DNA from 3 places in the Aquabacterium sp. G14 genome. Region 2 is predicted to be linked to each of the others. Evidence: predicted binding sites of a transcription regulator. Region 2 holds the regulator's gene; each other region holds the start of a gene.
What was found. The regulator sigma-54, encoded in region 2, starts transcription at its own class of promoters, with help from an activator protein. The targets are predictions, from matches to a motif close to TGGCANGNAANCTGCTTT.

Region 1: a site for sigma-54 is predicted at 3,455-3,472, ahead of WIT60_RS02685 (PEP-CTERM sorting domain-containing protein). Genes of this name have one in related genera too.
Region 3: a site for sigma-54 is predicted at 8,413-8,430, ahead of nirB (nitrite reductase large subunit NirB). Genes of this name have one in related genera too.

What each region holds. Positions count from the first base shown of each region.
Region 1 covers NZ_JBBEYB010000002.1:71,699-81,856, forward strand. The annotation lists gene gcvP (aminomethyl-transferring glycine dehydrogenase) at 1-2,447, shown strand, start outside; gene WIT60_RS02685 (PEP-CTERM sorting domain-containing protein) at 2,551-3,414, opposite strand; gene WIT60_RS02690 (phenylacetate--CoA ligase family protein) at 3,562-4,929, opposite strand; gene WIT60_RS02695 (PEP-CTERM/exosortase system-associated acyltransferase) at 5,008-5,718, opposite strand; gene WIT60_RS02700 (GNAT family N-acyltransferase) at 5,924-6,586, opposite strand; gene WIT60_RS02705 (fused MFS/spermidine synthase) at 6,779-7,591, opposite strand; gene ppsR (posphoenolpyruvate synthetase regulatory kinase/phosphorylase PpsR) at 7,591-8,409, opposite strand; gene ppsA (phosphoenolpyruvate synthase) at 8,655-10,158, shown strand, end outside.
Region 2 covers NZ_JBBEYB010000013.1:2,266-12,423, reverse strand. The annotation lists gene WIT60_RS13200 (thiol:disulfide interchange protein DsbA/DsbL) at 1-57, shown strand, start outside; gene lptA (lipopolysaccharide transport periplasmic protein LptA) at 144-749, shown strand; gene lptB (LPS export ABC transporter ATP-binding protein) at 749-1,516, shown strand; gene WIT60_RS13185 (RNA polymerase factor sigma-54) at 1,530-3,068, shown strand; gene WIT60_RS13180 (DUF599 domain-containing protein) at 3,154-3,864, shown strand; gene WIT60_RS13175 (THUMP domain-containing class I SAM-dependent RNA methyltransferase) at 3,897-5,738, shown strand; gene WIT60_RS13170 (16S rRNA (uracil(1498)-N(3))-methyltransferase) at 5,888-6,652, opposite strand; rRNA gene WIT60_RS13165 (16S ribosomal RNA) at 7,049-8,579, shown strand; tRNA gene WIT60_RS13160 (tRNA-Ile) at 8,710-8,786, shown strand; tRNA gene WIT60_RS13155 (tRNA-Ala) at 8,839-8,914, shown strand; rRNA gene WIT60_RS13150 (23S ribosomal RNA) at 9,225-10,158, shown strand, end outside.
Region 3 covers NZ_JBBEYB010000014.1:40,206-50,363, forward strand. The annotation lists gene WIT60_RS13750 (leucyl aminopeptidase) at 1-1,245, shown strand, start outside; gene WIT60_RS13755 (DNA polymerase III subunit chi) at 1,265-1,699, shown strand; gene WIT60_RS13760 (hypothetical protein) at 1,696-2,238, shown strand; gene WIT60_RS13765 (branched-chain amino acid ABC transporter substrate-binding protein) at 2,350-3,444, shown strand; tRNA gene WIT60_RS13770 (tRNA-Ser) at 3,481-3,571, shown strand; gene norR (nitric oxide reductase transcriptional regulator NorR) at 3,624-5,153, opposite strand; gene WIT60_RS13780 (nitric-oxide reductase large subunit) at 5,371-7,626, shown strand; gene leuE (leucine efflux protein LeuE) at 7,701-8,354, opposite strand; gene nirB (nitrite reductase large subunit NirB) at 8,574-10,158, shown strand, end outside.

The DNA.
Region 1 (10,158 bases), on a different contig from region 2:
ACGAAGCCACGGCCGCCGCCGAAGCGATGACCCTGGCCGCCCGTGGCGGCAAGAGCAAGTCCACCCGCTTCGTCGTCTGCCACGACGTCTTCCCGCAAACGCTGGAAGTGATCCAGACCCGCGCCAAGCCGCTGGGCATCACCGTGGACCTGGTGCACGCCAGCAACCTGGCAGCCCATCTGGAATCCAACGACTGCTTTGCCGCCCTGCTGCAATACCCCGGCGTCAACGGCCAGATCCGTGACCTGCGCCCCCTCATCGATGCCCTGCATGCCAAGGGCGCGCTGGCCATCGTCGCCGCCGACCTGCTGGCCCTCACCCTGCTGACCCCGCCCGGTGAACTCGGCGCCGACATCGCCCTGGGAACCACCCAGCGCTTCGGCATGCCCATGGGCAACGGTGGACCTCACGCCGCCTACCTGGCTACCAAGGACGAGTTCAAGCGCTCCATGCCTGGCCGCCTGGTCGGCGTGAGCGTGGACAGCCACGGCGACACCGCCTACCGCCTGGCCCTGCAGACCCGCGAACAGCACATCCGCCGCGAAAAGGCCACCTCGAACATCTGTACCGCCCAGGTGCTGCCCGCCGTGATCGCCAGCATGTACGCGGTCTACCACGGCCCTGAAGGCCTGAAGCGCATCGCCCTGCGCGTGGCCACCTACACCGCCATCCTGGCCGAAGGCCTCAAGGCACTGGGCCGCAAGCTGGTTCACGACACCTACTTCGACACCGTTCACGTGCTGGCCGAAGATCGCGAAGCCGTGATGGCGAAGGCCGTCGCAATGGGCATCAACCTGCGTGATGCCAGCGCCGACAGCGTCAGCATCTCGCTGGACGAGACCACCACCCGCAACGACATCATCGACCTGTGGACCGTGCTGGCTGGCGACAAGGCCCTGCCCTCCTTCGCCGCCTTCGAACACGGCATGCCCCTGGGCCTGCCCGCTGCCCTGCGTCGTGCCAGCACCTACCTGACACACCCGGTGTTCAACACCCACCACAGCGAAACGGAAATGCTGCGCTACATCCGCGCCCTGTCCGATAAGGACCTGGCGCTGGACCGCACCATGATCCCGCTGGGCTCGTGCACCATGAAGCTGAACGCCACCAGCGAGATGATCCCCATCACCTGGCCGGAATTCGCCCACATTCACCCCTTCGCCCCGCGCGACCAGCTCAAGGGCTACGAGTTGCTCAACGAGCAACTGTGCGCCTGGTTGTCGCAAGCCACCGGCTACGCCGGCATCAGCCTGCAACCCAACGCCGGCTCGCAAGGTGAATACGCCGGCCTGCTGGTCATCAAGGCCTACCACGAGTCGCGCGGCGAAGGCCACCGCGACATCTGCCTGATCCCCGAGTCCGCCCACGGCACCAACCCGGCCAGCGCCCAGATGGTCGGCATGAAGGTGGTGGTCACCAAGTGCGACGCGCAAGGTAACGTCGACCTCGACGACCTGAAAGCCAAGTGTGAACAGCACAGCGCCAACCTGGCCGCGGTGATGATCACCTACCCCTCGACCTACGGCGTGTTCGAAACCCGCGTCACCGAGTTGTGCAAGCTGGTTCACGAACATGGCGGCCGCGTCTATGTCGATGGCGCCAACATGAACGCCCTGGTCGGCCTTGCCGCGCCAGGTCAGTTCGGTGGCGACGTCAGCCACCTGAACCTGCACAAGACCTTCTGCATCCCGCACGGCGGTGGCGGCCCGGGCGTCGGCCCCGTCTGTGTGGTCGAAGACCTAGCCCCCTTCCTGCCCGCCCACCGCTCGGCCGGTGTCGGCAGCGATGTTCAAGTTGGCGCCGTGTCGGCTGCCCCCTTGGGCAATGCTGCCGTGCTGCCCATCAGCTGGATGTACATCCGCATGATGGGCGCCGAGGGTTTGAAGACCGCCACCGAAGTGGCCATCCTCAACGCCAACTACGTGGCAGCCCGTCTGGCTGACCACTACGACATCCACTTCAGTGGTGGCAGCAACACCATCAAGGGTGGCGGCGTAGCCCACGAGTGCATCCTGGACCTGCGTCCTCTGAAGGAAACCAGCGGCGTCTCCGCCGAAGACGTGGCCAAGCGCCTGATCGACTACGGCTTCCACGCACCCACACTGAGCTTCCCGGTGGCAGGCACCTTGATGGTGGAGCCCACCGAGAGCGAATCGCAGGCAGAACTGGACCGCTTCTGTGACGCCATGATCGCCATCCGCGAAGAGATTCGCCTGGTCGAACAAGGCAAGTTGCCACAGGACGACAACCCGCTCAAGAACGCCCCGCACACGGCCGCCAGCCTGCTGAAGGCCGACTGGCCGCATGCATACAGCCGCGAGTTGGCCGCCTACCCGGTGGCCAGCCTGCGCAAGCAGAAGTACTGGTCGCCTGTGGGTCGCGTCGACAACGTGTATGGCGATCGCAACCTGTTCTGCTCGTGCGTGCCGGTCAGTGATTACAACTGATCAGAACCCACCGCCAGCTCAAAACACAAAAGGCCCCTCTCGGGGCCTTTTGCTTGGGTTCAACGCTCTTTTCAGAGCAAGACCCGACGACTCAGATACTTCTTCAGGCCTTGCGGCGGGTCGCAGCACCGGCACCGAGCAAACCCAGGGCGATCAAAGCCAGGGCACCCGGTTCAGGAACTGTAGAGCCGCCGATGTCAGCGGTCGATGCCACGGTCCAACCTTTGCTGGTTGCATCACTTGTCGGGGAGAAAGTAAAAGTCGCCTTGAGATCACGAATTTCGCCGTTCAGACCAACCTGACTGTCTGTATCGAAATGGTACGCCCAGTCGCCACCGATGATGTCGAGGTACGCACTGCTGTTTCCAGAGATACCAGCACCATTAAAAACGCTACTGAAAGTAGTAGTGGTATCACCAAGCAAGGTTCCAGACCCAAACACGCCTTGCAACACCAGCTGACCACCGCTAATGCCTGGATACAGGCCAGCGTTCAAATCCTTGTTGACCCCAACATTGGGGCCCAAAGACGTGTTGTAGTCGAAAGCGTTCTTATAGACGGCGAAGGTGCCACCGACCGAGGTTGTCGCAACGAAGGGCCCAAAAAGGCTGACGGAGCTGTCTTGAAGGTTTCCGAAAATACCGGTCAGATAGCCATCAACACCGCGTGTAAACCACTGAATGTTGTCAGATACACGGGTGATGGACGAAATTGAAAAAATACCCATCGTGTCGGCACTCGTGTTCACCGAACCGATGCTTCCCGCAGCCTGCCCGCCAGGCGCCACAGCAGCATCACAACTGGCGACTGAATTACACGTTGAAGTGTACGAGGCCGTCGCAGAGTCATACAGATCGACGGTCATCTTGAAATCGCCGCCAACGATGACAAAAGCATTAGCAGAACCAACAGAAGCCGCAGCCAACGCCATGGCCGTCAGTGTTTGTTTGATTGTGGACTTGATCATGAGACCTCCTGGGTGATTGAACGCTTCCAACGCCTACAACCAAGCAGTCTTCATGCCAACCCCAAAACGATGATTAAGTCATTGATTTATTTGAACTTTATTGACAGCCTGGTCGATCGCATCATAGGCATGTCAAAAAAATCGACATCAACCTGCTGGCGCATCCATGTACGCAAACTTCCGCTCATGGTCTAGCAGGGGGCGCCATGGGAAAGCCGTCGCCGCCAACGCTTCGGCCTGGAGCGGTGTCTGCCAACGTTCCCGCAGCATCACGGTCAGCCGATTTGAGAGAAAAGCCAAGTCAGACTCGGTGTCTGGACGAGCCTGGAAGACAACCCGCATGGGACCACCTTCGTCCACCAAGATCTTGAAGGCCCCCGTCAAACGGTCAGCAACAGCGTGGTCACGATACAAGCACTCTTTAACCCCCTCGACAGAGGGCAATCCAGCGAGCTGATCCTTGATTCGCCCCTTCACCGCAATCATCGGCAACCAAGGGGGAGCACCGCCCGACTGGATCGCGAGTGCACGAGCCTCTTCCTCGCTCAACAAGCGTGCCATGTCACCTGTGGTGTAACGCGGCAGAGGAATCACAGCCTGCTGGTCCAGCATCGTCACGCACATCTCCCCATACCCGTCTTCATCCGGGTTGAGCACCTCAATGAACGAGCGCAGCGGGTTGTAGCAAAACAAGGACGGAATAGACGCGATGCCATCGCGACACCCTAGTGCCTGCGCGACACGAGCATCGCGAACTGCTGCGCGGCGCATGCGAATGGTGTCACGCGTCTCAAACAGCAGGTTCAGCCCCAACTCCCCCACGCCGAACGAACTGCCAATCAGACGGCTGTCGTCGACGTCCAGATCGATGCCCATGCGCGACGCGATGTAATCTCGCTGAGCCTCCACCAAGATCTCTTCGCCGATGATCACACTGGTGTTGAGCGCCTTCCAGTCAACGCCCGCGACCTCCGCCTCCTCCAGCAACGCTCGGATGAAGAGCGGATCGGTGCACAGCACTGTTTGCTGAAACTTCGGTCCAACATCCCGAAGAATCGAGCATGCCATGTCCTGCCGGACACTCACATTGGCCACGGCAACGGCCTTGGAGCGAAACACCACTCCCATTGGCAAGCAGTTCACCAAGAGCGTGGAACGCCGGTCAACGTCGAAAACATCCTGAAGACCCAGGTCGATGTCAAACCACCCGTCTTCGTGCTGATCACGCGCAGTCAACCGGAACCCGAAACTGCGCCCGCCGCGTCCGGAGCTGGTGAGCACGTCCGCCAATTCCTGAGCAGGAACGTCACGTGCCAACTCGTTCAGTGCAAAACGTCCAAATGTGTTCTGCTTTGTGAGAACCGGCAATTGAGCCCATTCAGCTGACCCGGCTGGAGTGTGACCACACCCATGCTCCCGCAGCAAGACACGATAGGCAGCACTGTGTTGCGCCGCCAATGGAATCATGCCCATCGCCCTGCGCCGCGATTGAGCCAGCATTTTTTGCCTGTCCATTCGCCGCCCCATCTTCAAGATGAGTCGACGGAGTCCCCGCAACGCGCCATCGGGCAGCAACGATAACCAGCCCATTGCTCAACCAGGACTTTGCAACCATTCCAGCAGGGCGGGCGCCGAGTTGCTCAGGCCATCTTCCAGTTGACGCAGATCTCCCAAGAAGGGAGCGACCGGACCATAGTAGTCCGTGTAAGGACCTATCTGCTGAAAACCAAAATTCATGCCGGCTAAGGCATTGGCCAGATAACGCTCCATCGCGGCGTACCAATAGCGAATGTCGTGCTGCAGGCTGTACTGATACATCTGCCGATACATGCACAGCAGGATTTGAGGCGAACTGACCCGACGCTCATGATCGGACAAGTGCTCTTCATTCACCGTCACGCCGGACACCTTGTCCCCACGGCGGCGGCGGTAGCGAGATGACACCATCAGGCGACTGATCTCGGCAGACTTGTCTGCAGGCGGCAAGGACACTCCCTCAAGCAACTGCACACAGTGGGTCTGAAATGGGAACGTCTGAATGGCATCCGGATGTACCAAACGCACGTAACCGGCCATTTCACCCTGAAGGTTCAGCGCGACGAAGTGAGACGAATGCACATCACAATCATCTCGTTCACGACCGTCTGGATAATCATCGACATCCAGGTAATGGCATTCCACACAGTAGACCTGATGGCGAAGCTGATACACCTTGTCCATCAAGCCGGCATCCTCGACTCGCCTCACCTCTCGTCCGGTGAAGAACGGGGCGAAATTCACGGGCTCTGCAGTGAGTGCGCTCATGGCAAACCATCTTTCAGGTGAAGTGGCCAGCGAATTCATTCAGGCAACTGGCGATCCCCAGGGACGGCGCCTGCAACAGGCAAGACAACCACCCCGTCCAAACGATCATCCCACTCGACCGACAGCCAAAGTGTAACGGGTTGTGTTCAACACGTTTATGCAGCAATGTAAAGCAAATTTCTCACGAAATACACTGCCGCTTACATCAACAGCACATTTCTGGCGGGCGCACAGCCTCGAAGAGGCTCGGGTGCCCCTCGCTGAGTTGGGCTGCCAAGACGTGCAAATCAATCAGGTAAGGTGCCACGGGCCCGTAGTAATCTGTCACCGGACCAATTTGCCGAAACTCGACCCCCAACATCCGCTGCAGCACACGTACCAGAGATCGCTCCATGGCGGCGTACCAATAGCGAACGCCTTGGCGAACGCTTCGCATGTACATCTGCCGGAACATGCTGCACAAGATCTCGGGGGACCGGTCAGGCTGACGTCGATGTATCGCGCTCACCATCAACCGGCTGATCTCCACCGATTGATGGGTAGGTGGCAAGACGATGCCTGGGTACAGCGCGTCGCAATGCGCTTGAAATGGGAAAGACCCAGCCGCGTCCGCACAAACCAAACGCACGTAACCGGCCAGACCACCGTCTGTGCCGCAGCTTGCAAAGTGAAAAGACCGCAGGTCGTGTTCGTCAGCCTCATACCCTTTCGGATAGTCAATGGCATCCAAAAAACCTTGCTCCAGGCAATAAACCTGAAACCGCAGCTGGTGAATCTGACGCATCAAGGCTGCGTCATGTGATGGATCTACTTCGAGAGCTTGGAATCCCGACAGTTGAGGATTCTGTTCCGTCGCGTCAAGGCTCATCGTCGCTCTTCGGTTGTTCCTGGCACAGCCACACCAGAACACATCGACAGATGCCTTGCGGCATACCAGTCGCGGGGCGTCATTCGACGCACCCCAGCATGTTCCACTGAGCGGATGATCCCACCAAAGAGGGTCCCCCCTGTAACAGCACGTGTCTCACTCAATCGCTCAACTCGCGCCCAGCCTACGCTATCAACGCTTGCGCTTACGTGCCGGCTTTGCTACGCCGGCTGGCTTTACCCAAGGCTTGAGCTCCTCTTCCAAGCCCAACATGACGTCGCCCAGAGTCTCTTGATGCACCTTGTCCAATTCGCGCCAACGTCGGCGCACCTGGGCTGCACACGACTGAAAAGATGCCTCGTCCGCAGCAAGGACCACCAAGTTGCCGCCACATGGCACTTCCAATGGCACCACGGGCTCACCGAACATCTGCCAGATTCTGCCAATCAAGCGGCTGCACAGCGGTTCAGCGTCCTGGAGGTTCACCATCAACACCCCAGTTGACCGCAGAGCAGCTCGGCAGGCTTTGTAAAACGCCAAACTGCTCAAAGCCTCCGGCTGTTCGCCCTGTGGACCAAAACCGTCAACCAGAATGACGTCGTAACTGCCGCGCACGGCCTGAGCCACCACATCGGCTCCATTCGCGCACACCACAGAAAGTCTTGCATCATCCGGAGGCACCAGAAACGCGTCCCTCGCCGCGATCACCTCCGGATTGATTTCAACCACGGTGATGCGCGTCTGCGGCAAGTGGCGATGACAATACTTCACCAGAGACCCGCCCCCCAACCCGATCATCAAGATCGACTCAGGTTGGGGTTGCATCAACAAAAACGCCATCATGGCGCGGCTGTAATCCAGGTCCAGCGCAGTCGGATCATCCAACCGCATGCGACTCTGGATGCTGGTGTCATCAAAACTCATGACAACAGACTGACCATCCTGCTCAATGATCGGCGAGGGCAACTCAGCGTCGCCCAGCACGGGTTTCACATGGCCGCTCATCAGTACACCAACCGATCAGGGCGAATGTCGCGCAAGATCGTTGTGGCGATCTCCTCAATGGATTTATGGGTGGAGGACAGCCAGTCAATGCCTTCACGGCGCATCATGGCCTCCGCCTGATTCACCTCGAAACGGCAGTTTTCCAAGCTGGCATATTTGCTCCCCGGACGCCGCTCGTTGCGAATCTGACTCAGGCGCTGAGGGTCGATGGTCAAGCCAAAGCACTTTTTCTTGTAAGGCTTGAGCATCGTGGGCAAGAAGCCTCGGTCGAAATCCTCAGGAATCAAGGGCACGTTCGCTGCCTTGATGCCGTGCTGCATGGCCAAGTACAGCGAAGTCGGCGTCTTGCCGCACCGACTCACCCCAACCAGCACCACGTCAGCGGCATCCAGGCTGCGCGACGACTGTCCGTCATCGTGCTCCAACGCAAAGTTGATGGCTTCGATGCGTTCGTTGTACCCCGTGTCCTGGCTGGGGTCGCTGAAGCGCCCCACACGGTGGTTCGACTTCATGTTGAACTCTTCTTCGAGCGGCGCCACGAAGGTCTGAATCACGTCGAAGACCTTGCCATCGCAGGTCTTGAGAATGGGCATCACGTCATCATTGGCCATCGTGATGAACACGATGGGACGCTTGCCCTCGCGCACCCCGGTGGCGTTGATCTCCCGCACCACCTGATAGGCCTTGTCCACCGAGTCGATGAAGGGACGGCGGATGTGGCGTGGCTTGATCGCGAACTGCGCCAGGATGGAATTGCCCATGGTTTCGGCGGTGATGCCGGTGCCATCGGAAATGAAGAAGACGGTACGGTCGGACATGAAATGGTGGGGCGCTGAACGATGAGGGGCCCCAGCGGGACGCCGCGCTCACCACCCAGTAACACGCCCTGGAATAGGAAACAGACAAACCCGGATCATAGGCCTGACCGTACAATGTCGCACATTGATGCCCTGCCACAGCTCTTGCGCACCCAGGCCATACAAATAGAACTCCAGGCCTCTTTGCAACATCGTGTGACATCGGACAGGGCAACGCCAGATTTTTTCACCATCCTGGAGTTTTCATGACCAACCGATTTGAGCCGACCGCCCTGGTCGTCCCTTTCGAACAACTGCGCAACGAGGACGTTGAAGTCGTCGGCGGCAAGAACGCCAGCCTCGGCGAGATGATCTCGCAGTTGCCCAACGGCGTGCGCGTGCCCACCGGCTTCGCCACCACGGCCCACGCCTTCCGTGAGTTCCTCAAGCACGACGGCCTGTCCGAGCGCATCAGCCAGCGCCTGGCCGCGCTCGACACGGAAGACGTGCGCGCCCTGGCCGAAGCTGGCGCCGAAATCCGTGGCTGGGTCGAAGCCCAACCCTTCCCCGCCGATCTGGAACAGGCCATCCGCACGGCCTACGCCAAGCTGGCCGGCGACAACCCTGACGCCTCGTTCGCTGTGCGTTCGTCCGCCACCGCTGAAGACCTGCCGGACGCCTCGTTCGCCGGTCAGCAGGAAACCTTCCTGAACGTGGTTGGCATCGAAGACATCCTGCACAAGATGAAGGAAGTGTTCGCCTCGCTGTACAACGACCGCGCCATTTCCTACCGTGTGCACAAGGGCTTTGCCCACGACGTGGTCGCCCTGTCTGCAGGCGTGCAGCGCATGGTTCGCTCTGACCTGGGCGCCGCTGGCGTGATGTTCACCATCGACACCGAGTCAGGCTTCCAGGACGTGGTCTTCATCACCTCCAGCTACGGTCTGGGCGAAACCGTGGTGCAAGGCGCCGTCAACCCTGACGAGTTCTACGTGCACAAGCCCGCCCTGAAGTCTGGCAAGCAGGCCGTCATCCGCCGCAATCTGGGCTCCAAGCTGATCAAGATGGAGTTCGCTTCGGCCGAGGAAAAGGCTGCCACAGGCAAGCTGGTGCGCACCGTTGACACCACCGTCGAGGCCCGCAACCGCTACAGCCTGACCAATGAAGACGTGACCGAACTGGCACGCTACGCCGTCATCATCGAAGAGCACTATGGCCGCCCGATGGACATCGAATGGGGCAAGGACGGCACCGACGGCAAGCTCTACATCCTGCAGGCTCGCCCTGAAACCGTGAAGAGCCAGCAGCAAGGCAAGGCCGAGCAGCGCTACAAGCTCAAGGGCACCGGCACCGTGCTGGCCGAAGGTCGCGCCATTGGTCAGAAGATCGGCACCGGCCCCGTGCGCATCGTGCACAGCATCTCGGAGATGGACACCGTCAAGCCCGGCGATATCCTCGTCACCGACATGACCGACCCCAACTGGGAACCCGTCATGAAGCGCGCAAGCGCCATCGTGACCAACCGTGGCGGCCGAACCTGCCACGCGGCCATCATCGCGCGTGAACTGGGCATCCCCGCCGTGGTCGGCTGCGGCAACGCCACCGAGCGCCTGACCGACGGCACCCTGGTGACCGTGGCCTGCTCCGAAGGCGACACCGGCTACATCTACGAAGGCCTGCTGGAAACCGAAGTCACCGAAGTGACCCGTGGCGAGATGCCGCACATCGGTCTGAAGGTCATGATGAACGTGGGCAACCCCCAACTGGCCT
Region 2 (10,158 bases):
GAACGCACGCTGGCGACCACCAACTTCCTGATCAACGCGGCCCGAAAGGGACGCTGAGGCAGTTCCGGAGCGCGCAGGCGCAGGGAAATCGCGTTACTGGCGCGATTTCCCCATGGTTCGTGGCTAAAATCATTGCAAATTCCATGCCGATGATGACGAACCTGTTTTCCCCCTCTCTGTCGCCCCGCTTTGCACGCCTCACGGGCGCGCTGGCGCTGGGGTTGGCGACCCTGTGGTCTGCCCCGGCCAAGGCAGAGAAGGCAGATCGTTTTCAGCCGCTTCACTTTGCTGCCGACGCAGCGCGGGTGGAAGACAACCAGCGCCTCAACATCTTGAGCGGCAACGTCGAGATCACCAAGGGCACCATGGTGGTTCGCGCCGATCGCGTGGAAGTGCGTCAGAACCCCGACGGCACCCAGACGGCGACCGCCATCGGTGGCCCCGGGGGGCGTGCCTTCTTCCGCCAAAAGCGTGACGGGGTGGACGAGTCCATCGAAGGCGAAGCCGAGCGCATCGTCTACGACGGCAAGACCGAGATCGTGCGTTTCACCTCGCGCGCCATCATGCGCCGCCTGCAGGGCAACACCATCAACGATCAGGTCAGCGGCCCCGTCATCGTGTACGACAACAAGACCTCGGTCTTCCAGGTCGTTGGTGGGGGCAGCAGTGGCGGCGCCACCGGCCGTGTCCGGGGGGTGATCACCCCTCGCACCACGCCTGAGGGATCCAGCACCGAAGGCACCCGCTGATGAGCGCCTCGTCGGTCACATCTCCTCGCAGTGAACTCCGCGCCGAGCGCCTCAAAAAGCGCTACGGTGCCCGCACCGTGGTGCACGATGTGCATGTGGCCGTGGCCGCCGGTGAGGTCGTCGGCCTGCTGGGGCCCAACGGGGCCGGCAAAACCACCAGCTTCTACATGATCGTGGGCCTGGTGCCCGCCGATGCTGGCGAGATCACCATCGACGGCCAGCGCGTTGAGCGCCTGCCGATCCACCAGCGCGCGCGCTTGGGCCTGAGCTACCTGCCGCAGGAAGCGTCCATCTTCCGCCAGCTCAATGTCGAGGAGAACATCCGCGCGGTGCTGGAGTTGCAGGTGGACGAGCGCGGCAAGCGCCTGAGCAAAGACGTGATCCAGGAGCGCCTTGACGGCCTGCTGCACGAACTCAGCATCGAGAAGCTGCGCACCAACCCTGCGCTGTCCCTCTCGGGCGGCGAGCGCCGCCGCGTCGAAATTGCCCGCGCCCTCGCCACCCAGCCGCGCTTCATCCTGCTCGACGAGCCCTTTGCGGGCGTCGATCCCATCGCCGTCATCGAGATCCAGCGCATCATCAGCTTCCTCAAGGCGCGCGGCATCGGTGTGCTCATCACCGACCACAACGTCCGCGAAACGCTGGGCATCTGCGACCGCGCCTACATCATCAGTGAAGGTAGCGTCCTGGCCGAAGGCAGCCCGGCTGACATCGTGCACAACGCCGAGGTCCGCAAGGTCTATCTCGGCGAGCACTTCCGCATGTGAGTGACCGGCGCCCATGAAGCCCTCCCTGCAGTTTCGGCTTTCGCAACACCTGGCGCTGACCCCTCAGCTGCAGCAGTCCATCCGGCTCCTGCAGCTGTCCACCCTCGAACTGCACCAGGAAATCGAGCAGATGCTCGAACAAAATCCCTTCCTGGAGCCTGAGGACGATTACTCGCCCATCGAGACCGCGGCCTCACTGGAGTTCGAACGCCAGCGCAACGAGCGCAACAGCAGCGAAGACGCCGGCGCCGAACGTGACAGCGCGCCCGCCGAGGCCGACACCAGCGGCATCGACACCGCCGAGCTGGGCACCACCGAGCGCGAGGACTGGGAAAACGGCACCGAGCGCGACGACTTCGACGGCATCAGCGAAAGCCCGGCCCGCCAAAGCCAGGGCGACGACGACACCGACCCGCTCGAGCGCAACAGCCTGTCCATCACCCTGCAAGAGCACCTGCGTCAGCAATTGCTGGGCACCCGCTTGAGCGACGAGGACATGGCCGCGGTCGACATGCTCATCGAGTCCCTCAACGAGGACGGTTACCTCGCCGACACGCTCGAAGAGATCGCTGCCAGCCTGTTGCCCGACGAGCCGGACGAAGACACCCTCGACGAACTGATGTCGCGCTTGCGCTGCGCACTGGGCTGGCTGCAAAGCCTGGAGCCGGTGGGCGTGGGCGCGCGCAACCTCTCCGAGTGCCTGCTGCTGCAACTGCGCGGTCTGCCCGGCGAGCCCGCTCGCGAGGTCGCCATGGCCATCTGCCGCGAGCATCTTGAGTTGCTGGCCCGTCGCGACTTCAAGAAGCTCATGGCCGCCACCGGCGCCGACGAGGCTCTGCTGAAAGACGCGCAAAGCCTCATCGTCTCGCTCGAGCCTAAACCCGGCCGCGCCTTCACCCGCGCCGAGGCCAACATCATCATCCCGGACGTCATCGTCCAGAAGTCCGGCCGCGGCTGGAAAGTCGTCCTCAACCCGGACGTCATGCCCAAGCTGCGCATCAACGACTACTACGCGCAGGCCTTGCGCTCCAGCCGGGGCGCACGCGGCAGCACGGCCAGCGAAGGTCACGCCAACCTCAATGCCCGCCTGCAAGAGGCCCGCTGGTTCGTCAAGAACATCATGCAGCGCTTCGACACCATCTTGCGTGTCTCGCAGGCCATCGTCGATCGGCAAAAGAACTTCTTCACCCATGGCGAAATCGCCATGAAGCCCCTGGTCCTGCGCGAAATCGCCGACGAACTCGGGCTGCACGAGTCCACCATCTCGCGCGTGACCACCGCCAAGTACATGAACACGCCTTTCGGCACGTTCGAACTCAAGTACTTCTTCGGCTCCTCGCTCAACACCGAGGCAGGTGGCAACGCCTCCAGCACCGCGGTGCGCGCCCTCATCAAACAGCTGGTCGCGGCCGAAGATCCCAAGAAGCCCTTGTCAGACAGCGCCTTGTCCAGCATGCTGGAAGAGCAAGGCATCCAGGTCGCCCGCCGCACCGTCGCCAAATACCGCGAAGCCCTCAAGATCGCGCCTGCGAACCTGCGCAAGGCCTTGTGAGTGCACGTGATGGGTGGGGGCGCAGGCCGGGCGCTTCGCTGTCGCGATCCTGTCCCGCGCCGCAACGGCCCCTGATTCATTGACCATGCTTTACCGCCTCCAAGACCTTGTCGACCTCTTGCCCTGGCAGGACTGGGCCGCCTTGGCCCTGTTCGTGTTCGGCTGGATCGGCTATGCCCAGTTCGCCAGCCGCCGTGCCCGCGTTGAAAGCACCCTGCTGTCCAGCACCAATCACTACCGTCGCCTGTGGATGATCCAGGTCACCCACCGTGACCAGCGCGTGGTCGATGCCGCCATCACGCAGAACCTCGCCAGCAGCCCTGGCTTCTGGGCCTCCACCACCATTCTGGTACTCGGTGGTCTGCTTGCCGTGCTCGGCACCACCGAAAAGGCCAGTGAATTCGTCAGCGATCTGCCTTTTGCCGTGCGCACCTCCATGCAGGTTCTCGACATCAAGCTCATCGTCCTGCTGGCCGTCTTCATCTACGCCTTCTTCCGCTTCACCTGGTCCATGCGCGTCTATTCCTTCGGTGCGATCCTGGTCGGTGCGGCGCCCAATGTGGATGTGTTCAACCAAGGCGAGGCCGACCGTCAGGAGTTTGGCGACCGCGCCGGCAAGCTCATGGGCATGGCCGCCGAAAGCTTCGCCGACGGCCTGCGTGCCTACTACATGTCCTTCGCGGTCATCGCCTGGCTGGTCTCCCCGGTCGCCTTTGCCCTCGGCACCCTCGCGGTCCTCTGGATCCTGTATCGGCGAGAATTCCGCTCCGACGTGCTGGCGATCCTGCGCCCCTGACCACGTCCCTCCTTCTGTATTGCGACCCCATCATGCCCATCAAGCCCCCCCGCCGCCCCGTCGTGTCCTCGGCCACCGGACGCCCCTCGGGGGACGAGCGCGACCGCACGACGTCGTCCGCCCGCCCATCCCATGGGCGTGACGTGGCGCGAAGTGACGCGCGCGGCAGCGATGCACCAGGGCAGCCCTCCTCCGGGCGTGACCCACGCGCACGTGCCACGCATGGACGTGACCCGCGCGGGCGCGACTCGGCCCGCTCTGACGCCGGTCCCGGCTTCCGCCCTGCGTCGCGGTCGGCCTCCGAAGCCTGGCATGGCGGCGACGAGCGTCGCTATGGCGCTCCCTCCAGCAGTGCAGGTCGTCCCTCATCACGTCAGGCCCCCGAAAGCTGGCGTGCCAGCGACGATCGCCGCCCCAGTGCCGCACCCGGCGGTGCAGGTCGCGGCGCTTCCTCGCGTCCGGCACCCGCTCGCCCCGGCCCTCGCCCCGAGTCGCGCGACTCCGCCCAGCGCCCCGTGCTCGCCGCCGACCGCCCTGCTGCCCTCTACCTGTCCTGCCCCTCCGGCGTCGAATCCCTGCTGGCCACCGAGGCCCGCCGCATCCTCGGTGACGCAGCGCACATCACCGAGTCCCGCGGGGGCATCGAGGTGATCGCGCCCGCGAGCGCATCCCCCACCGAGCGACAGCACACCCTGCGCGACTACGCCATGCGCCTCAACCTCGAGAGTCGTCTGGCCCAACGCGTACTCTGGCGCGTCGCCTCCCGCGTCTACCGCCACGAAGACGACATCTACGTCCTCGCCCGGCAGGTCAACTGGTCCGACTGGATCACGCCGCAGCACACCCTGCGCGTCGACGTCGTCTCCCGCCGCAGCCACCTGCAAAGCCTCAACTTCGCCGGCCTGCGCGTCAAAGATGCCGTCTGCGACGACCTGCGCGAACGCACCGGTGAGCGCCCCAGCGTCGACACCCGCTTCCCCGACCTCGGCCTGGTCCTCTACCTTGACGACCTCGACGCCATCCTCTACGTCGATACCTCCGGCGAGGCTCTGTTCAAGCGCGGCTGGCGTGAAGACACCGGCGAAGCGCCGCTGAAAGAAACCCTGGCCGCCGCCATGCTCGCTGCCGCCGACTGGCAAGGCCGCCCCGAAGACGGCGCCTTGCTCGACCCCTGCTGCGGCGCTGGCACCATCCCGATCGAAGCCGCGCAGATCGCCTGCGGCATCGCCCCGGGACTGCAACGCCGCTTCGCCTTCGAGCGCCTCTTGCCTTTCCGCGCCCACCTGGCCGACTGGCAACGCCTCAAGCAAGCCGCCCGCGACCGCCAGCACCCGCCTCGCGTGCCCATCTACGCTGGCGACGTCGCCTTCCGCATGACCGACTTCGCCACCCGCAACGCCGAGCGCGCTGGCGTGCGCCAGCACATCGAGTTCAAAACCGCCGACGCCCTGCAGCGCCCCGTGCCCTGCGAGCGCGGCGTGCTCATGTTCAACCCGCCCTACGGCGAGCGCATCGACACCAAAGGCTCCGTGCGCAACGCCTACCGTGCCCGCTCCGAAGCCGACGACGAGATGGGTGACGACGCGCCCACGTCCCGTGCCGGCCGCGAGCAATTCCAGGACGACGAAGCCGCCACCTTCTTCCAGCGTCTGTCCTCCCACTGGAAGAAGCAATACCCCGGCTGGACCGCCTGGATCCTCAGCCCGGACATGAAACTGCCCAGCGCCATGCGCCTCAAAGAGAGCCGCCGTGTTGTCATGTTCAACGGCCCCATCGAGTGCCGCCTGTTCCGCTTCGACCTGGTCGCTGGCAGCAACAAGCCTCGCACGAGCACTTCGTCGGACGCGGCGTCACCACCCTCGCAGGCCGACTGACTCGCCCAGCCACCCCTTGACGCACTGGGCATCAAGCGGGCGCTCGCCGGCACACACGGGCCCTGTGTCTGTGTAGGCGCACGCCGCAGGCCTCTTTGCCATGTGGGGTGCCGGGGGACGGTGAAGAGCGCGCCCTCAAGCAGGTGCGTTCAGCCTTCGAACTGCGCACCGAGCACACTGAGCATGGCCAGTGGCGCCGTGTCGGCCCGTAGCACCCGCCGCCCCAGACTCACAGCCGACCAGCCGAGTGACAAAGCCAGCGCCTCTTCCTCGGCGCTCAGCCCCCCCTCCGGCCCACTCAGAAAACACCAATCGCGCGGGACCTTGGCCGCGTCTTGCGGCGCCGCTGTTGCCAGCCATTGCCGCACCGACACGGCGTCTCGCAGACTCAACACCCCACGCATCACCGGCTCCAACTCGGTTCCAGCCTCAGCGGATTGCAGCCAACTGCTCACGCTCCGCACGGGATGCACCTGAGGCACCACCGCCCGGCCACTTTGCTCGCAGGCCGACACGGCCACCGCCTGCCAGTGCGCCACCTTCTTCGCCGCCCGCTCGCCATCCAGTCGCAACACCGATCGTGCGCACACCAGCGGCTGAATGGCATAGACCCCCAACTCCGCCGCTTTCTCTACCAGCGCATCCATCCGGTCATTCGCCGGCATGCCCATCGCCAGCGTCACCCGCACCGGCAACTCCCGAGGCTCGTGCACAGGCTCGCCCAAGGTCACTGTCACCGACTTGCGCCCCATTTCCATCACGGTGGCCAGGCACTCCTGCCCCTGGCCATCAAACAGACGCAGCGCATCCCCCGGCTGCATGCGCAGCACCTGCACATGACGCGCCGCGCCATCGGGCAGCGACACCTCCGCTCCGGGGCGCATGGACAAAGACTCAATATGAAAACGCGGCAGCACACACACCTCATCAGTCAGATTGCCCAAGCCAGCCCGGGCCAGCCCCGATTGTCCCGCACCCGTACATGCCTTCCACAGGGCCACGGTCATCGACCCGCCGCCCGCGCCCCCCCATGCAGCCCGCCCCCTGACACAGCTTCCAGCCGCAGCCAGCGCCCCTTCAACGCATCTTTTTCAACTTTTTTGCAAAAGCACTTGCGCACTCGTCCAAAACAGTGCCATAATTGCGTTCTTCGCTGATCGCAACAACAAAACGCGATCGACACAGCGAACTGATCTTTAAAAATTAGCAGCCGATAAGCGTGGGTGTTTGGATGAAAGAGGCCAAATGCTCACGGTAAGAGAAGTGCGTTAAATCACTTCAATTCCGTTAAGAGCGAGTTTACAGAGATTAAACTGAAGAGTTTGATCCTGGCTCAGATTGAACGCTGGCGGCATGCCTTACACATGCAAGTCGAACGGTAACGGGTCCTTCGGGATGCCGACGAGTGGCGAACGGGTGAGTAATATATCGGAACGTGCCCAGTAGTGGGGGATAACTGCTCGAAAGAGCAGCTAATACCGCATACGACCTGAGGGTGAAAGGGGGGGATCGCAAGACCTCTCGCTATTGGAGCGGCCGATATCAGATTAGCTAGTTGGTGGGGTAAAGGCCTACCAAGGCAACGATCTGTAGTTGGTCTGAGAGGACGACCAGCCACACTGGGACTGAGACACGGCCCAGACTCCTACGGGAGGCAGCAGTGGGGAATTTTGGACAATGGGCGCAAGCCTGATCCAGCAATGCCGCGTGCAGGAAGAAGGCCTTCGGGTTGTAAACTGCTTTTGTCAGGGAAGAAATCTTCTGGGCTAATACCCCGGGAGGATGACGGTACCTGAAGAATAAGCACCGGCTAACTACGTGCCAGCAGCCGCGGTAATACGTAGGGTGCGAGCGTTAATCGGAATTACTGGGCGTAAAGCGTGCGCAGGCGGCTTTGCAAGACAGATGTGAAATCCCCGGGCTCAACCTGGGAACTGCATTTGTGACTGCAAGGCTAGAGTACGGCAGAGGGGGATGGAATTCCGCGTGTAGCAGTGAAATGCGTAGATATGCGGAGGAACACCAATGGCGAAGGCAATCCCCTGGGCCTGTACTGACGCTCATGCACGAAAGCGTGGGGAGCAAACAGGATTAGATACCCTGGTAGTCCACGCCCTAAACGATGTCAACTGGTTGTTGGACGGCTTGCTGTTCAGTAACGAAGCTAACGCGTGAAGTTGACCGCCTGGGGAGTACGGCCGCAAGGTTGAAACTCAAAGGAATTGACGGGGACCCGCACAAGCGGTGGATGATGTGGTTTAATTCGATGCAACGCGAAAAACCTTACCTACCCTTGACATGTCAAGAATTCTGCAGAGATGTGGAAGTGCTCGAAAGAGAACTTGAACACAGGTGCTGCATGGCCGTCGTCAGCTCGTGTCGTGAGATGTTGGGTTAAGTCCCGCAACGAGCGCAACCCTTGTCATTAGTTGCTACGCAAGAGCACTCTAATGAGACTGCCGGTGACAAACCGGAGGAAGGTGGGGATGACGTCAGGTCCTCATGGCCCTTATGGGTAGGGCTACACACGTCATACAATGGCCGGTACAGAGGGCTGCCAACCCGCGAGGGGGAGCCAATCCCAGAAAACCGGTCGTAGTCCGGATCGTAGTCTGCAACTCGACTGCGTGAAGTCGGAATCGCTAGTAATCGCGGATCAGCTTGCCGCGGTGAATACGTTCCCGGGTCTTGTACACACCGCCCGTCACACCATGGGAGCGGGTTCTGCCAGAAGTAGTTAGCCTAACCGCAAGGAGGGCGATTACCACGGCAGGGTTCGTGACTGGGGTGAAGTCGTAACAAGGTAGCCGTATCGGAAGGTGCGGCTGGATCACCTCCTTTCTGGAAAAATACGGAAGTCGCCTCGATGTCCACGGACTTTGAATGCGATGGAAGTCATTAAAAAAGTGCTGATTGAATTCAAGCACCCACACTTATCGGCTGTTGATTGACAACAAGAGTGAAGCCAGTTGGGTCTGTAGCTCAGTCGGTTAGAGCACCGTCTTGATAAGGCGGGGGTCGTTGGTTCGAATCCAACCAGACCCACCAACTTACCAAGGCGTGACATGCAGGAGAGCATCCTGGATGAATCGCCTCATACGGGGGATTAGCTCAGCTGGGAGAGCACCTGCTTTGCAAGCAGGGGGTCGTCGGTTCGATCCCGTCATCCTCCACCAACTTCACTTCATGTTTGACTGCAAACCTTAAGGTCTGCGTACCACGTTGTACGGCCAGGCGCTAAGGTTTGCAGCACAAGCTGCTTGTTCTTTAAAAATTCGTAGAGTCGAAATCAGCGTTGCTGATGGAAAGTGTTTGTTCGTAAAGGGGCAAGCACACCGTGCCATCAGCAACATATTGATTGCGTCAAAACAGACATCAATACGAGATATTGATGATCGGCAAACGCGAAGTCACATGTTTAAACCGACATGTGACACTCAAACAGTCCTTGACCGACGACCACACAGCAGGTCGTCAAAGTTATAGGGTCAAGTGACTAAGTGCATGTGGTGGATGCCTTGGCGATTACAGGCGATGAAGGACGTGATAGCCTGCGAAAAGCTTCGGGGAGCTGGCAAATTAGCTTTGATCCGGAGATATCCGAATGGGGAAACCCACCCGCAAGGGTATCTGCAACTGAATACATAGGTTGCAGAGGCGAACCGAGTGAACTGAAACATCTAAGTAACTCGAGGAAAAGACATCAACCGAGATTCCGAAAGTAGTGGCGAGCGAAATCGGAACAGCCTAGTGCTCTTTAGCAGTTGACTTATCAAAACGGAATGGAAAGTCCGGCCATAGTGGGTGATAGCCCCGTATGAGAAAAGTCTTCTGTGGAACTGAGTGCACGATAAGTAGGGCGGGACACGAGAAATCCTGTCTGAAGATGGGGGGACCATCCTCCAAGGCTAAATACTCGTAATCGACCGATAGTGAACAAGTACCGTGAGGGAAAGGCGAAAAGAACCCCGGGAGGGGAGTGAAATAGATCCTGAAACCGCATGCATACAAAAAGTCGGAGCCGCAAGGTGACGGCGTACCTTTTGTATAATGGGTCAGCGACTTACATTCAGTGGCAAGCTTAACCGAATAGGGAAGGCGAAGGGAAACCGAGTCCGAATAGGGCGTCTAGTCGCTGGGTGTAGACCCGAAACCAAGTGATCTATCCATGGCCAGGATGAAGGTGCGGTAACACGCACTGGAGGTCCGAACCGACTAATGTTGCAAAATTAGCGGATGAGCTGTGGATAGGGGTGAAAGGCTAAACAAACTTGGAAATAGCTGGTTCTCTCCGAAAACTATTTAGGTAGTGCCTCAAGTATTACCGTCGGGGGTAGAGCACTGTTATGGCTAGGGGGTCATGGCGACTTACCAAACCATTGCAAACTCCGAATACCGATGAGTACAGCTTGGGAGACAG
Region 3 (10,158 bases), on a different contig from region 2:
CAGGCGCTGGTGCAGGCCGTGGCAGATGCCACCTATGTGTTTCGCCATACCAAGCCCAGTGCGCCCAAGCCTGGAGCTCTCAAGAAGGTCACCGTGCTGTGTGCAGACACCGAACTGGCGGCTGTGAAGCAAGGTTTGACACGCGGTGAAGCTCTGGCCAAGGGCGTGACGCTGGCGCGCGAGCTGGGCAACCTGCCCGGCAACTACTGCACGCCGTCCCATCTGGCGCAGGAGGCGCGCCAACTGGCCCGGACGCATAAACACATCAAGGTGGAAGTGCTGGAACGTCCCGCTCTGGAGAAGCTCAAAATGGGCTCCTTCTTGTCCGTGACCAATGGCTCGGCCCAGCCGCCGAAGTTCATCGTGTTGCGCTACCAGGGGGCTGCTGCCTCTCAGGCGCCGCTGGTTTTGGTGGGCAAGGGCATCACGTTTGACACGGGGGGCATTTCGCTCAAGCCAGGTGCCGGCATGGACGAGATGAAATACGACATGGGCGGTGCGGCCAGCGTGCTGGGCACCTTCCGCACCATCGCCGAGTTGCAGCCCAAGGTGAACCTGATTGGCTTGATCCCCACCTGTGAGAACATGCCCAGCGGCACGGCGACCAAGCCAGGTGACGTGGTCACCAGCATGTCGGGACAGACCATCGAGGTGCTCAACACCGACGCTGAAGGCCGCCTGATTCTGTGTGACGCCCTGACCTACGCCGAACGCTTCAAGCCTGCTGCTGTGGTTGACATTGCCACCTTGACGGGGGCCTGCGTGATTGCACTGGGGCACCAGCACAGCGGCCTTTTCTCAGCTGACGATGAGTTGGCCCAGGCGCTGCTGACGGCAGGTCAGGAGGCGTTGGATACCGCCTGGCGCATGCCCCTGGACGAAGAGTACGGCGAGTCGCTCAAGAGCAACTTTGCTGACCTGGGTAACGTGGGTGGTCGGGAGGGCGGTGCCATCACGGCCGCGGTGTTCCTGAGCAAGTTCACCCAGGCATACCGCTGGGCGCATCTCGATATCGCTGGCTCCGCTTGGAAGTCCGGTGCTGCCAAGGGTGGGACGGGTCGTCCAGTCGGCTTGCTCACCCAGTTCATCCTGAATCAGGCTGTTGCAGGGGCTGGTGCCATTCAGCCACTTCCGACCAAGTCCACCAAGACGGTAGGCAAGGTGAGCGCTGCAGCTCGCAGGCCCGTCGCCAAGAAGGCGGTAGCCAAGACCGCGCGCAAGAAAGCCGTGGCTGGCCAGGCCTGAGGACGTGTTGGGTGCGAACATGAGCATCGTCGAGTTTCACCATGGCGTCTCTGACAAGCTGGCTTACGCTTGCCGCCTGTTGCGCAAGGCCTATCGGGCCGGTGCTCAGGTGGTTGTCACGGGCGATGTGGCGGCCTTGAAGGCCCTGGATCGCCAGTTGTGGGTATTCGACGATCGTGAGTTCGTGCCCCACGTGTTGGCTCAGTCAGAAGGTGCAGTGCCGGTGCGTCAGCACGGCACGCCGATCTGGCTCACGGCAGACCCGGCCTCCGCGCCTGGTGAGCGCAGCGTGCTGGTCAACATCGGGCAGGTGATGCCTCCAGGTGTTGAGCGCTTTGCACGTTTGTTTGACATTGTCTCCAACGAGGTGGCCGATCGCCAACAAGGCCGTCTGCGTTGGAAATCTTATGCCGCCAAAGGCTGGCAGGTGAACCCACACGAGGTCAAAGAATGAACGAGACGGATCGCCCCCATCTGCCGCATGTGCCCACCTTGACCGAGGTCATCGAGCCTCTGCACTTGGACACTGAAGCGGTGCCTGTGCAGCCTGGCGTACAGGGCGAAGAGCCTCCTCACATGATTGTCTCGCGCAACCTGCCAGAGCGAGACGGTGCGCCAGGTTGGACGCCGATCAAGACCTTGGTGCTCCCCACGCATGCGGATGAAGGGGCGAGCGGAGCAGGGCAGCAGCCTCTGGAGTTGGCTGATGTGCCTTTGTTGACCGAGCCTGTGCTGACATCGGAAGTGGTGGCAGCGTTACCGGTGAAGTCGGCTGAGTTGACCCACGATCAGCTCGCGCAGCGCGTGATGGCGGACGTGCAGCGGCGGGTGGATAGCATGCTCGAGTTCCGTTTGCGTGAGGCCTTGACACCCATTCTGGCCCGCCACAGTGAAGCCATCATCCGGGATCTGCGTGACGAGCTGAGCCTCACAATGCGCGATGTCGTGACACGGTCGGTGGCACAAGAGTTGGCCAAGTTGCGCCAGCGTTGAACGGGTTTCGTTCGGCTGCTGATGTCTTTCGGCATTTGTATCGTCAATCAGGAGTTTTCCATGTCGTGTTTCCCCAAGGCAGGGCGTTCCCTGCTCGCGGTGTCGGTGGTGATGACCGCTGCCATGTCTCACTCCGCACAGGCCCAGACCGTCGTGCGCATCGGTCACGTTGGACCGGTGTCCGGTCCCCAGGCGCACTACGGCCGAGACAACGAGAATGGCGCCCGTATGGCGGTGGACGAGTTGAACGCCCAAGGGGTCACCATCGGGGGCAAGAAGGTTCGCTTTGAACTCATGGCCGAAGACGATGCCGCCGATCCGAAGCAGGGCACCGCCGCAGCACAGAAGTTGTGCGATGCCAAGGTCAATGGTGTGGTGGGGCATCTGAACTCTGGTACCACCATTCCCGCGGCCAAGGTGTACAGCCAGTGTGGTTTGCCAATGGTGACGCCGTCGGCCACGAACCCGGAGTTGACACGACTGGGTTACAAGAACGTGTACCGCCTGCTGGCCAATGACAACGCGCTGGGGGCGGGTTTGGCGCAGTACGCGCACCAGGTGCTCAAGGTCAAGAAGGTGGCGGTCATTGATGACCGGACGGCCTATGGCAAGGGGGTGGCTGAGGTGTTCGCCAAGACAGCCAAAGGCTTGGGCATCGAGGTGGTCAGTCAGCAGTACACCAATGACAAGGCCGTGGACTTCATGGCCATCCTGACGTCCATCAAGAACAAGAAGCCCGACGGCATCTTCTTTGGTGGCATGGACCCTCAGGCGGGTCCGATGTTGCGCCAGATGCAGCAACTGGGCCTGACGAAGGCCTATTTGTTTGGCGGTGACGGCATCTGTACCGACAAGCTCAAGGATTTGGCGAGTGGTGCGCGCACCTTGAACAACGTGGTGTGTGCTGTTGGAGGCGCCTCGATCGAGAAAATGCCCAACGGCAAGGGCTGGCGTGCGCGTTACGATGCCCGGTTCCCCAAGCAGTTTCAGGTCTACTCACCGTATACCTACGATGCAACGATGGTGCTCGTTGATGCGATGAAGCGTGCCAATTCGGTGGACCCCAAGGTGTACGCCGCGAAATTGGCCGAAACCAACTACCAGGGGGTGACCGCCAAGGTGGCGTTTGAGCCCCAAGGTGATCTGAAAAACCCTGCCTTGACGCTGTACGTCTACAAAGACGGCAAGAAAGTCGCTGTGAATTGAACGGCGGCCCAAAAACTTGCTATAGTAGAGGGCTTCGGAGAGGTGGATGAGCGGTTTAAGTCGCACGCCTGGAAAGCGTGTGTGGGTTAATAGCCCACCGCGGGTTCGAATCCCGCCCTCTCCGCCAAGACATGACCCCAAGTGATGGATTCGCTTGGGGTTTTTTCTTGTCTGATGTGTCACACCATCCCCAGCCTGCGCGCCAGCTTGCGCAGGTTGCTCGGGTCCATCTGCAGGGTGCGTGCGGCGGCGGCCCATTTGCCCTGGTTCTGTTGCAGGGCCTCTTCAATGTGCTGGCGCTGAAACCGGTCCACAGCGCTTTGCAGCGGCTCCAGGTCGCGCACGGGGGCGAGCTTCTCCGCGGCCTTGGCCGCGACCTCGTTGCCGTCCAGTCCCAGCCAGGGGGCCTCAATGCTGAGCAACTCCGTGCGTGACTCGGCCTGGCTCAGCACCTTCAAGGCCGCGCGGCTGATCACGTGCTCCAACTCGCGCACATTGCCCGGCCACCCATACGTCAGCAGCGCTTTCTCGGCATCCGGCGACAGACGCAGGCAACGCAGCCCCAGCCGTGCCCGATTCAGCTCCAGGAAATGCCCGGCCAGCACCAGGATGTCGCGCCCGCGTTCGCGCAAGGGCGGGATGTGCACCGGGTACACCGAGAGCCGGTGGTACAGATCAGCCCGAAAACGCCCAGCCCGCACCTCCTCCCACAGCTTGCGGTTGGTGGCCGCAATCACGCGCACGTCCACATGCCGGGGCTCATCCGTGCCCAGGCGCTGGATCTCGCCGTTTTGCAGTGCGCGCAGCAGCTTGGCCTGAATCGACAGCGGCAACTCGCCAATCTCATCCAGAAACAGGGTGCCACCGTTGGCGGTTTCAAAACGTCCGGGCCGATCCTGCCCCGCACCCGAGAACGCCCCTTTGACGTGACCGAACAGCTCGCTCTCTGCCAGCGTCTCTGGCAAGGCTGCGCAGTTGACGTACACCAGCGGCTTGTCCGCCCGGGGGGAATGGCGGTGCAGCCAGCGGGCAAACAACTCCTTGCCCACGCCGGTCTCGCCCTGTAGCAGCACCGGCAGCTCGGAGTCGGCCACCACCCCCAACTCGTCCAGCAACTGCCGCAGCACCGCGCTGCTGCCCAAGATGGAGCTGGGCGCATCGCTCTCGCCGGCAACCCCTTCAGGGCGTGACAGGCGAAGGCTGCGCAGATCATGCTCAAGGCGGCACACCCGCAGCACCGATTCGATGTAGAGCGCGCAGGCACGCAAGGACGTCAGCGTCTGCGCGTCGAAATGGTTGGGCTCGAGGGCATCCAGCGTCACGGCACCCCACAAGCGGCCATCCAGAAACAGGCTCATGCCCAGACAGTCGTGCACCGGCAGCGGCGCATCCGGGCTGTCCTGCAGCAGGCCGTCGTAGGGGTCGGGGAGCTCGCAGTCGGCTGCAAATTGCACTGGCTCACGCGACGCCATGATCTGCGCCAGACGGGGGTGCTTGCCCATCGTGAAGCTGCGTCCGAGCACTTCGTGCACCAGTCCCGTTGCGGCCTGAGGGCGCAGGCTGTCGCCGTCCAGCCGCAAGAGCACGACGGCACTGCAGGCGAAGGCGTCGCGCACGCCCACGACCAGGCGTTGCAAGCGCAGGGCGGCCGGCAGCTCGCTCGACAGATCTGTCAGCAGGGTGGTTTGAAGGGCGGTGAAATCTACCATATCAGGTCATTTTAACCAGTTTTTGGTAGGGTGAATTATACCTTGCATTCAGCTAAGTCATTGATTTGAAAGAAATCATCAGCGGGCACGGGTTTTGCGCTCTGTGAGACTGACAGGCATTTCTCGTCTCATAAGGAGTTGTACATGACAAGACCACGACCCGACACCCTTGATCGTTGCACGCGGGCACCGCGCGCATGCGAAGGAGGGCGTCAACATGGGTAACTATCGCAAGCTCTGGTGGACCCTGATTGGGGTTCTCGGCGTCACGTTCTGCTTACTCGGCTGGTTCGGGCGAGAGGTGTACCGCGAGGCGCCACCGATTCCCGCACAGGTCGTCAGCGCCGATGGCACCGTGCTCTTTACGGAAAAGGACATTCTCGATGGACAGACTGCCTGGCAAAGCGTGGGCGGCATGCAACTGGGTTCCATCTGGGGCCACGGTGCTTACCAGGCACCGGACTGGTCGGCTGACTGGCTGCACCGTGAACTGACCACGTGGCTCGATCTGGCTGCGCAAGACGAGTTCGGTCAGGCGTACGCCGAGATCTCTGAAGAGCAGCAAGCCGTGCTGCGTCATCGGCTGAAGAACGAGTACCGCCAGAATCAGGTGAGAGACGGTGTGCTGGTGTTGAGTGCGCGTCGTCAAATGGCTGTGCAACAGACAGCGGCTTACTACGACACCTTGTTTGGCAGTGACCCTGCCATGCAGCAGACCCGCAAGAACTTCGCCATGAAGGAAGACACCTTGCCAGATGCGGGCCGTCGCGAGCAGATGACCCGGTTCTTCTTCTGGACGTCATGGGTGGCCGCCACCGAACGTCCAGGGCAAGATGCCACCTACACCAACAACTGGCCGCACGAACCGCTGATTGGCAACCAACCTACCGGTGAAAACCTCATGTGGTCGGTGATCAGTGTCATCTTGCTGGTGGCGGGCATTGGTTTCCTGGTCTGGGCCTGGGCCTTCCTGCGCAAACAGGACGAAGAAGAGCCCGTGGCGCCTGCGCGTGATCCCCTGACCACGATCCCCTTGACGCCTTCGCAGCGTTCGCTGGGCAAGTACCTCTTCCTGGTGGTGGCGCTGTTTGGCTTTCAGGTGTTCCTGGGCGGGGCCACCGCTCACTACACGGTTGAAGGTCAGGACTTCTACGGCTTCCCGCTGTCGCGCTGGTTCCCCTACACCTTGTTGCGCACATGGCACTTGCAAAGTGCGCTGTTCTGGATTGCCACGGGCTTCCTGGCTGCGGGGCTGTTCCTGGCGCCCATCATCAACGGTGGCAAAGACCCGAAGCTGCAGAAGGTCGGTGTCGATGTTCTGTTCTGGGCGCTGGTGGTCGTGGTCGTGGGCTCGTTCGTCGGCAACTACCTGGCCATTGCCCAGATCATGCCCGCCGAGTGGAGCTTCATGCTGGGTCACCAGGGTTATGAATACGTCGACCTGGGTCGCCTCTGGCAGATCGGCAAGTTCGCCGGTATTGCGTTCTGGCTGGTGCTGATGCTGCGCGGCATGGTGCCGGCGCTGCGCACCCCGGGTGGAGACAAGAACCTGCTGGCCTTGCTGACGGCTTCGGTGATCGCCATCGGTCTGTTCTACGGTGCCGGCTTTGCTTACGGCGAGCGCACGCACCTGTCGGTGATGGAGTACTGGCGCTGGTGGGTGGTTCACCTTTGGGTGGAGGGCTTCTTCGAAGTCTTCGCCACCGCAGCTCTGGCCTTCATTTTTGCCAGCATGGGCCTGGTGTCCAAGCGTTTGGCCACCGCCGCCAGCCTGGCCTCCGCTTCTCTGTTCATGCTCGGTGGTGTGCCAGGTACCTTCCACCATCTGTACTTCTCGGGCACGACCACGCCGGTCATGGCCGTGGGTGCTACCTTCAGTGCACTCGAAGTGGTGCCGCTGATTGTCCTGGGACATGAGGCCTGGGAGCACTGGCGCTTGCAACACCGCGCCGAGTGGATGCAGCGTGTGAAGTGGCCCTTGATGTGTTTCGTCGCCGTGGCGTTCTGGAACATGCTGGGCGCAGGGGTGTTCGGCTTCATGATCAACCCGCCCATTGCGCTGTACTACATTCAGGGGCTGAACACGACGGCCACGCATGCGCACGCTGCCTTGTTCGGGGTGTATGGATTCTTGGCGCTGGGCTTCACCCTGTTGGTGCTGCGCTATGTGCGTCCGAACCTGTGCTTCAGCGAAGGTCTCATGAAGACGGCGTTCTGGGGCCTGAACATCGGTCTGGCCCTCATGATCTTTACCAGCCTGCTGCCGATCGGCCTCATCCAGTTCCACGCCAGTGTGAACGAAGGCCTCTGGTACGCGCGCAGTGAAGGGTTCATGCAGCAAGACATCCTGGTGACCCTGCGTTGGGTACGCACCTTTGGTGACGTGGTGTTCATCGTGGGTGCCATCGCCATGTTCTGGCAGGTGACCAAGGGTGTGTTCGGTTTCGACGGGTCCACCGCTGTGAAGCGCTGATCTACCCGATTGACGCGAACAGCGTCAACGCCCCCGGTTGGTGGAAGCACCACGGACCGGGGGCGTTTTCGTTTTCAGCCCAGTCCCGCCACGGCCAGCCTGGCCCCAAAGCCGATGAACAGCCCCCCGACGCTGCCTGTGCACAGCGCGGCCAGCTTGCGCCGGCGACGGAACACCGCAGCCAGATAGCTGCCCCCCAGGATCAGGGCCGACAGGTACACCATGCTGCACACCTGAACGATGACGCCCAGCACCAGGAATGACAGCCACGGATGAGGGTAGGTGGGCGAGACGAACTGGATGAAGAAGGACACGAAGAACAAGATGGCCTTCGGGTTCATGAGGCCGATGAGCAAGGCCACCCGGAAGGGGCGCCCCGATGCGGATGGGGCCGGGAGCGGGGCATCGACGTTGGCGACCGGGCCTTGCCACCGCTGGATGCCTGCTCGCAAAAGCCCCCAGCCCAGAAACGCCAGGTATGCCGCACCGGCGTACTTCAAGCCCACAAACAGCGCCGGATTCGCCTGAAACAGCGAGGCCACGCCCGTGGCCGCCAGGGTCATCAGGATCAGGTCCCCCGTGAAAATGCCCAAGGCCCCTCGGTAGCCCGCCGACACACCGTGTTGCGACGCGACCGTCATGACATACAGGGAGTTCGGCCCTGGCAAGAGCACGATGACGATGGTGCCAAGCACGAAGGTGGTGAGATCAGTGATGCCGTAGACCATGCCACATGGTAAACGCACCGCTTTGCACCGATACCGTGCATCACCGTCGCAAGACGGATGGCACGCGTGTTGCTTGTCACTGGGCGTGCGCACAGGTGATGTGGCTTGATGCACAGACGTGGTTTCCGCTGACGGCGGCGGGCATCCCCTGGATGCAAGGAACCCAAGTTGGCAGCCCGGCTGTCTATCCGCTGTCTTTCAAGCGTCGCAGGAGTGCATATGAAAATCGTCGTCGTTGGCCACGGTATGGTGGGTCACAAGTTTCTGGAGAGCCTGGCTGAGTCGGGTCTGCCCAACGCTGAAGTCACCGTGTTGTGTGAAGAGCCACGTCCGGCCTACGACCGGGTGCATCTGTCGGAGTACTTCGCAGGGAAGACGGCCGAGGACCTCTCTGTGGTCGAGTCCGGATTTTTTGAGCGCACGGGCTTCAAGCTGCGCCTTGCGGCACGCGCGGTCGCCATCGAGCGGCGCGATCGGACCGTGACCACGGCCGATGGCGAGGTGCTGCCCTACGACAAGCTCGTGCTTGCCACCGGTTCAACCCCTTTCGTGCCACCCATTCCCGGCCGCGATCGCGACAAGTGCTTCGTGTATCGCACCATTGAAGACCTGGAAGGCATGAAGGCTGCAGGTGCCAAGTCTCGTACGGGCGTGGTGGTGGGGGGCGGTCTGCTGGGGCTGGAGTGTGCCAAGGCCTTGCGCGACATGGGCTTGCAAACCCATGTGGTGGAGTTTGCACCGCGACTGATGGCCGTGCAGGTGGACGAGGGAGGTGGCCGCATCTTGCGCCACAAGATCGAGGCGCTGGGGGTGAGCGTGCTCACCAGTCGCAGTACCGTGAAGATCGTGGACGGGGCTGAGCACCGTCACCGCATGGTCTTTGAAGATGGCAGTTACCACGAGACCGACATGATCGTGTTCTCTGCCGGCATCCGCCCTCGCGACGAGTTGGCACGTCAGTGTGTGCTGGCAATCGGGCCGCGCGGAGGCGTGGTCATCGACGACCACTGCCGCACCAGTGATCACCACGTCTACGCCATCGGCGAGTGCGCTTCGTGGAACGAACAAACCTTCGGCCTGGTGGCGCCGGGCTATGACATGGCTCGTGTGGCCGCGCGGCACATTGCCGGCGATGCGCAAGCCACGTTCACCGGCGCCGACATGAGCACCAAGCTCAAGCTGATGGGGGTGGACGTGGCCAGCATTGGCGATGCGCATGGCAAGACGCCGCACAGCCGCAGTTTTCACTACAACGACGACATCCATCAGGTCTACAAGAAGATCGTGGTCAGCGAGGATGGAAAGAGGCTGCTGGGCGCTGTGCTAGTCGGCAACGCCGATGAATACGGCACCTTGCTGCAGATGGCGCTCAACGGCATCGCTTTGCCGGACAAGCCCGAGTTCCTGATCCTGCCGTCCAGCGATGGCCAGGCCAAGCCCGGGCTGGGCGTGGACGCCTTGCCCGACACGGCACAGATCTGTTCGTGCAACAGCGTCAGCAAGGGGCAGATCTGCGCGGCCGTGGGCGAAGGCGTGACTACCATCGCCGACCTGAAGGCCTGCACCAAAGCGGGGGCCACCTGCGGCGGCTGCGTGCCCCTCGTCACCCAGGTGATGAAGGCCGAGATGAGCAAGCGGGGCATGGCGGTCAACAACCACGTCTGCGAGCACTTTGCATACTCGCGCCAGGAGCTCTATCACCTCATCCGCGTGGGCAACATCCACACTTTTGACGAGCTGCTGGCCAAGCACGGGCAAGGTTTGGGGTGCGACATCTGCAAGCCCACCGCCGCCAACATTCTGG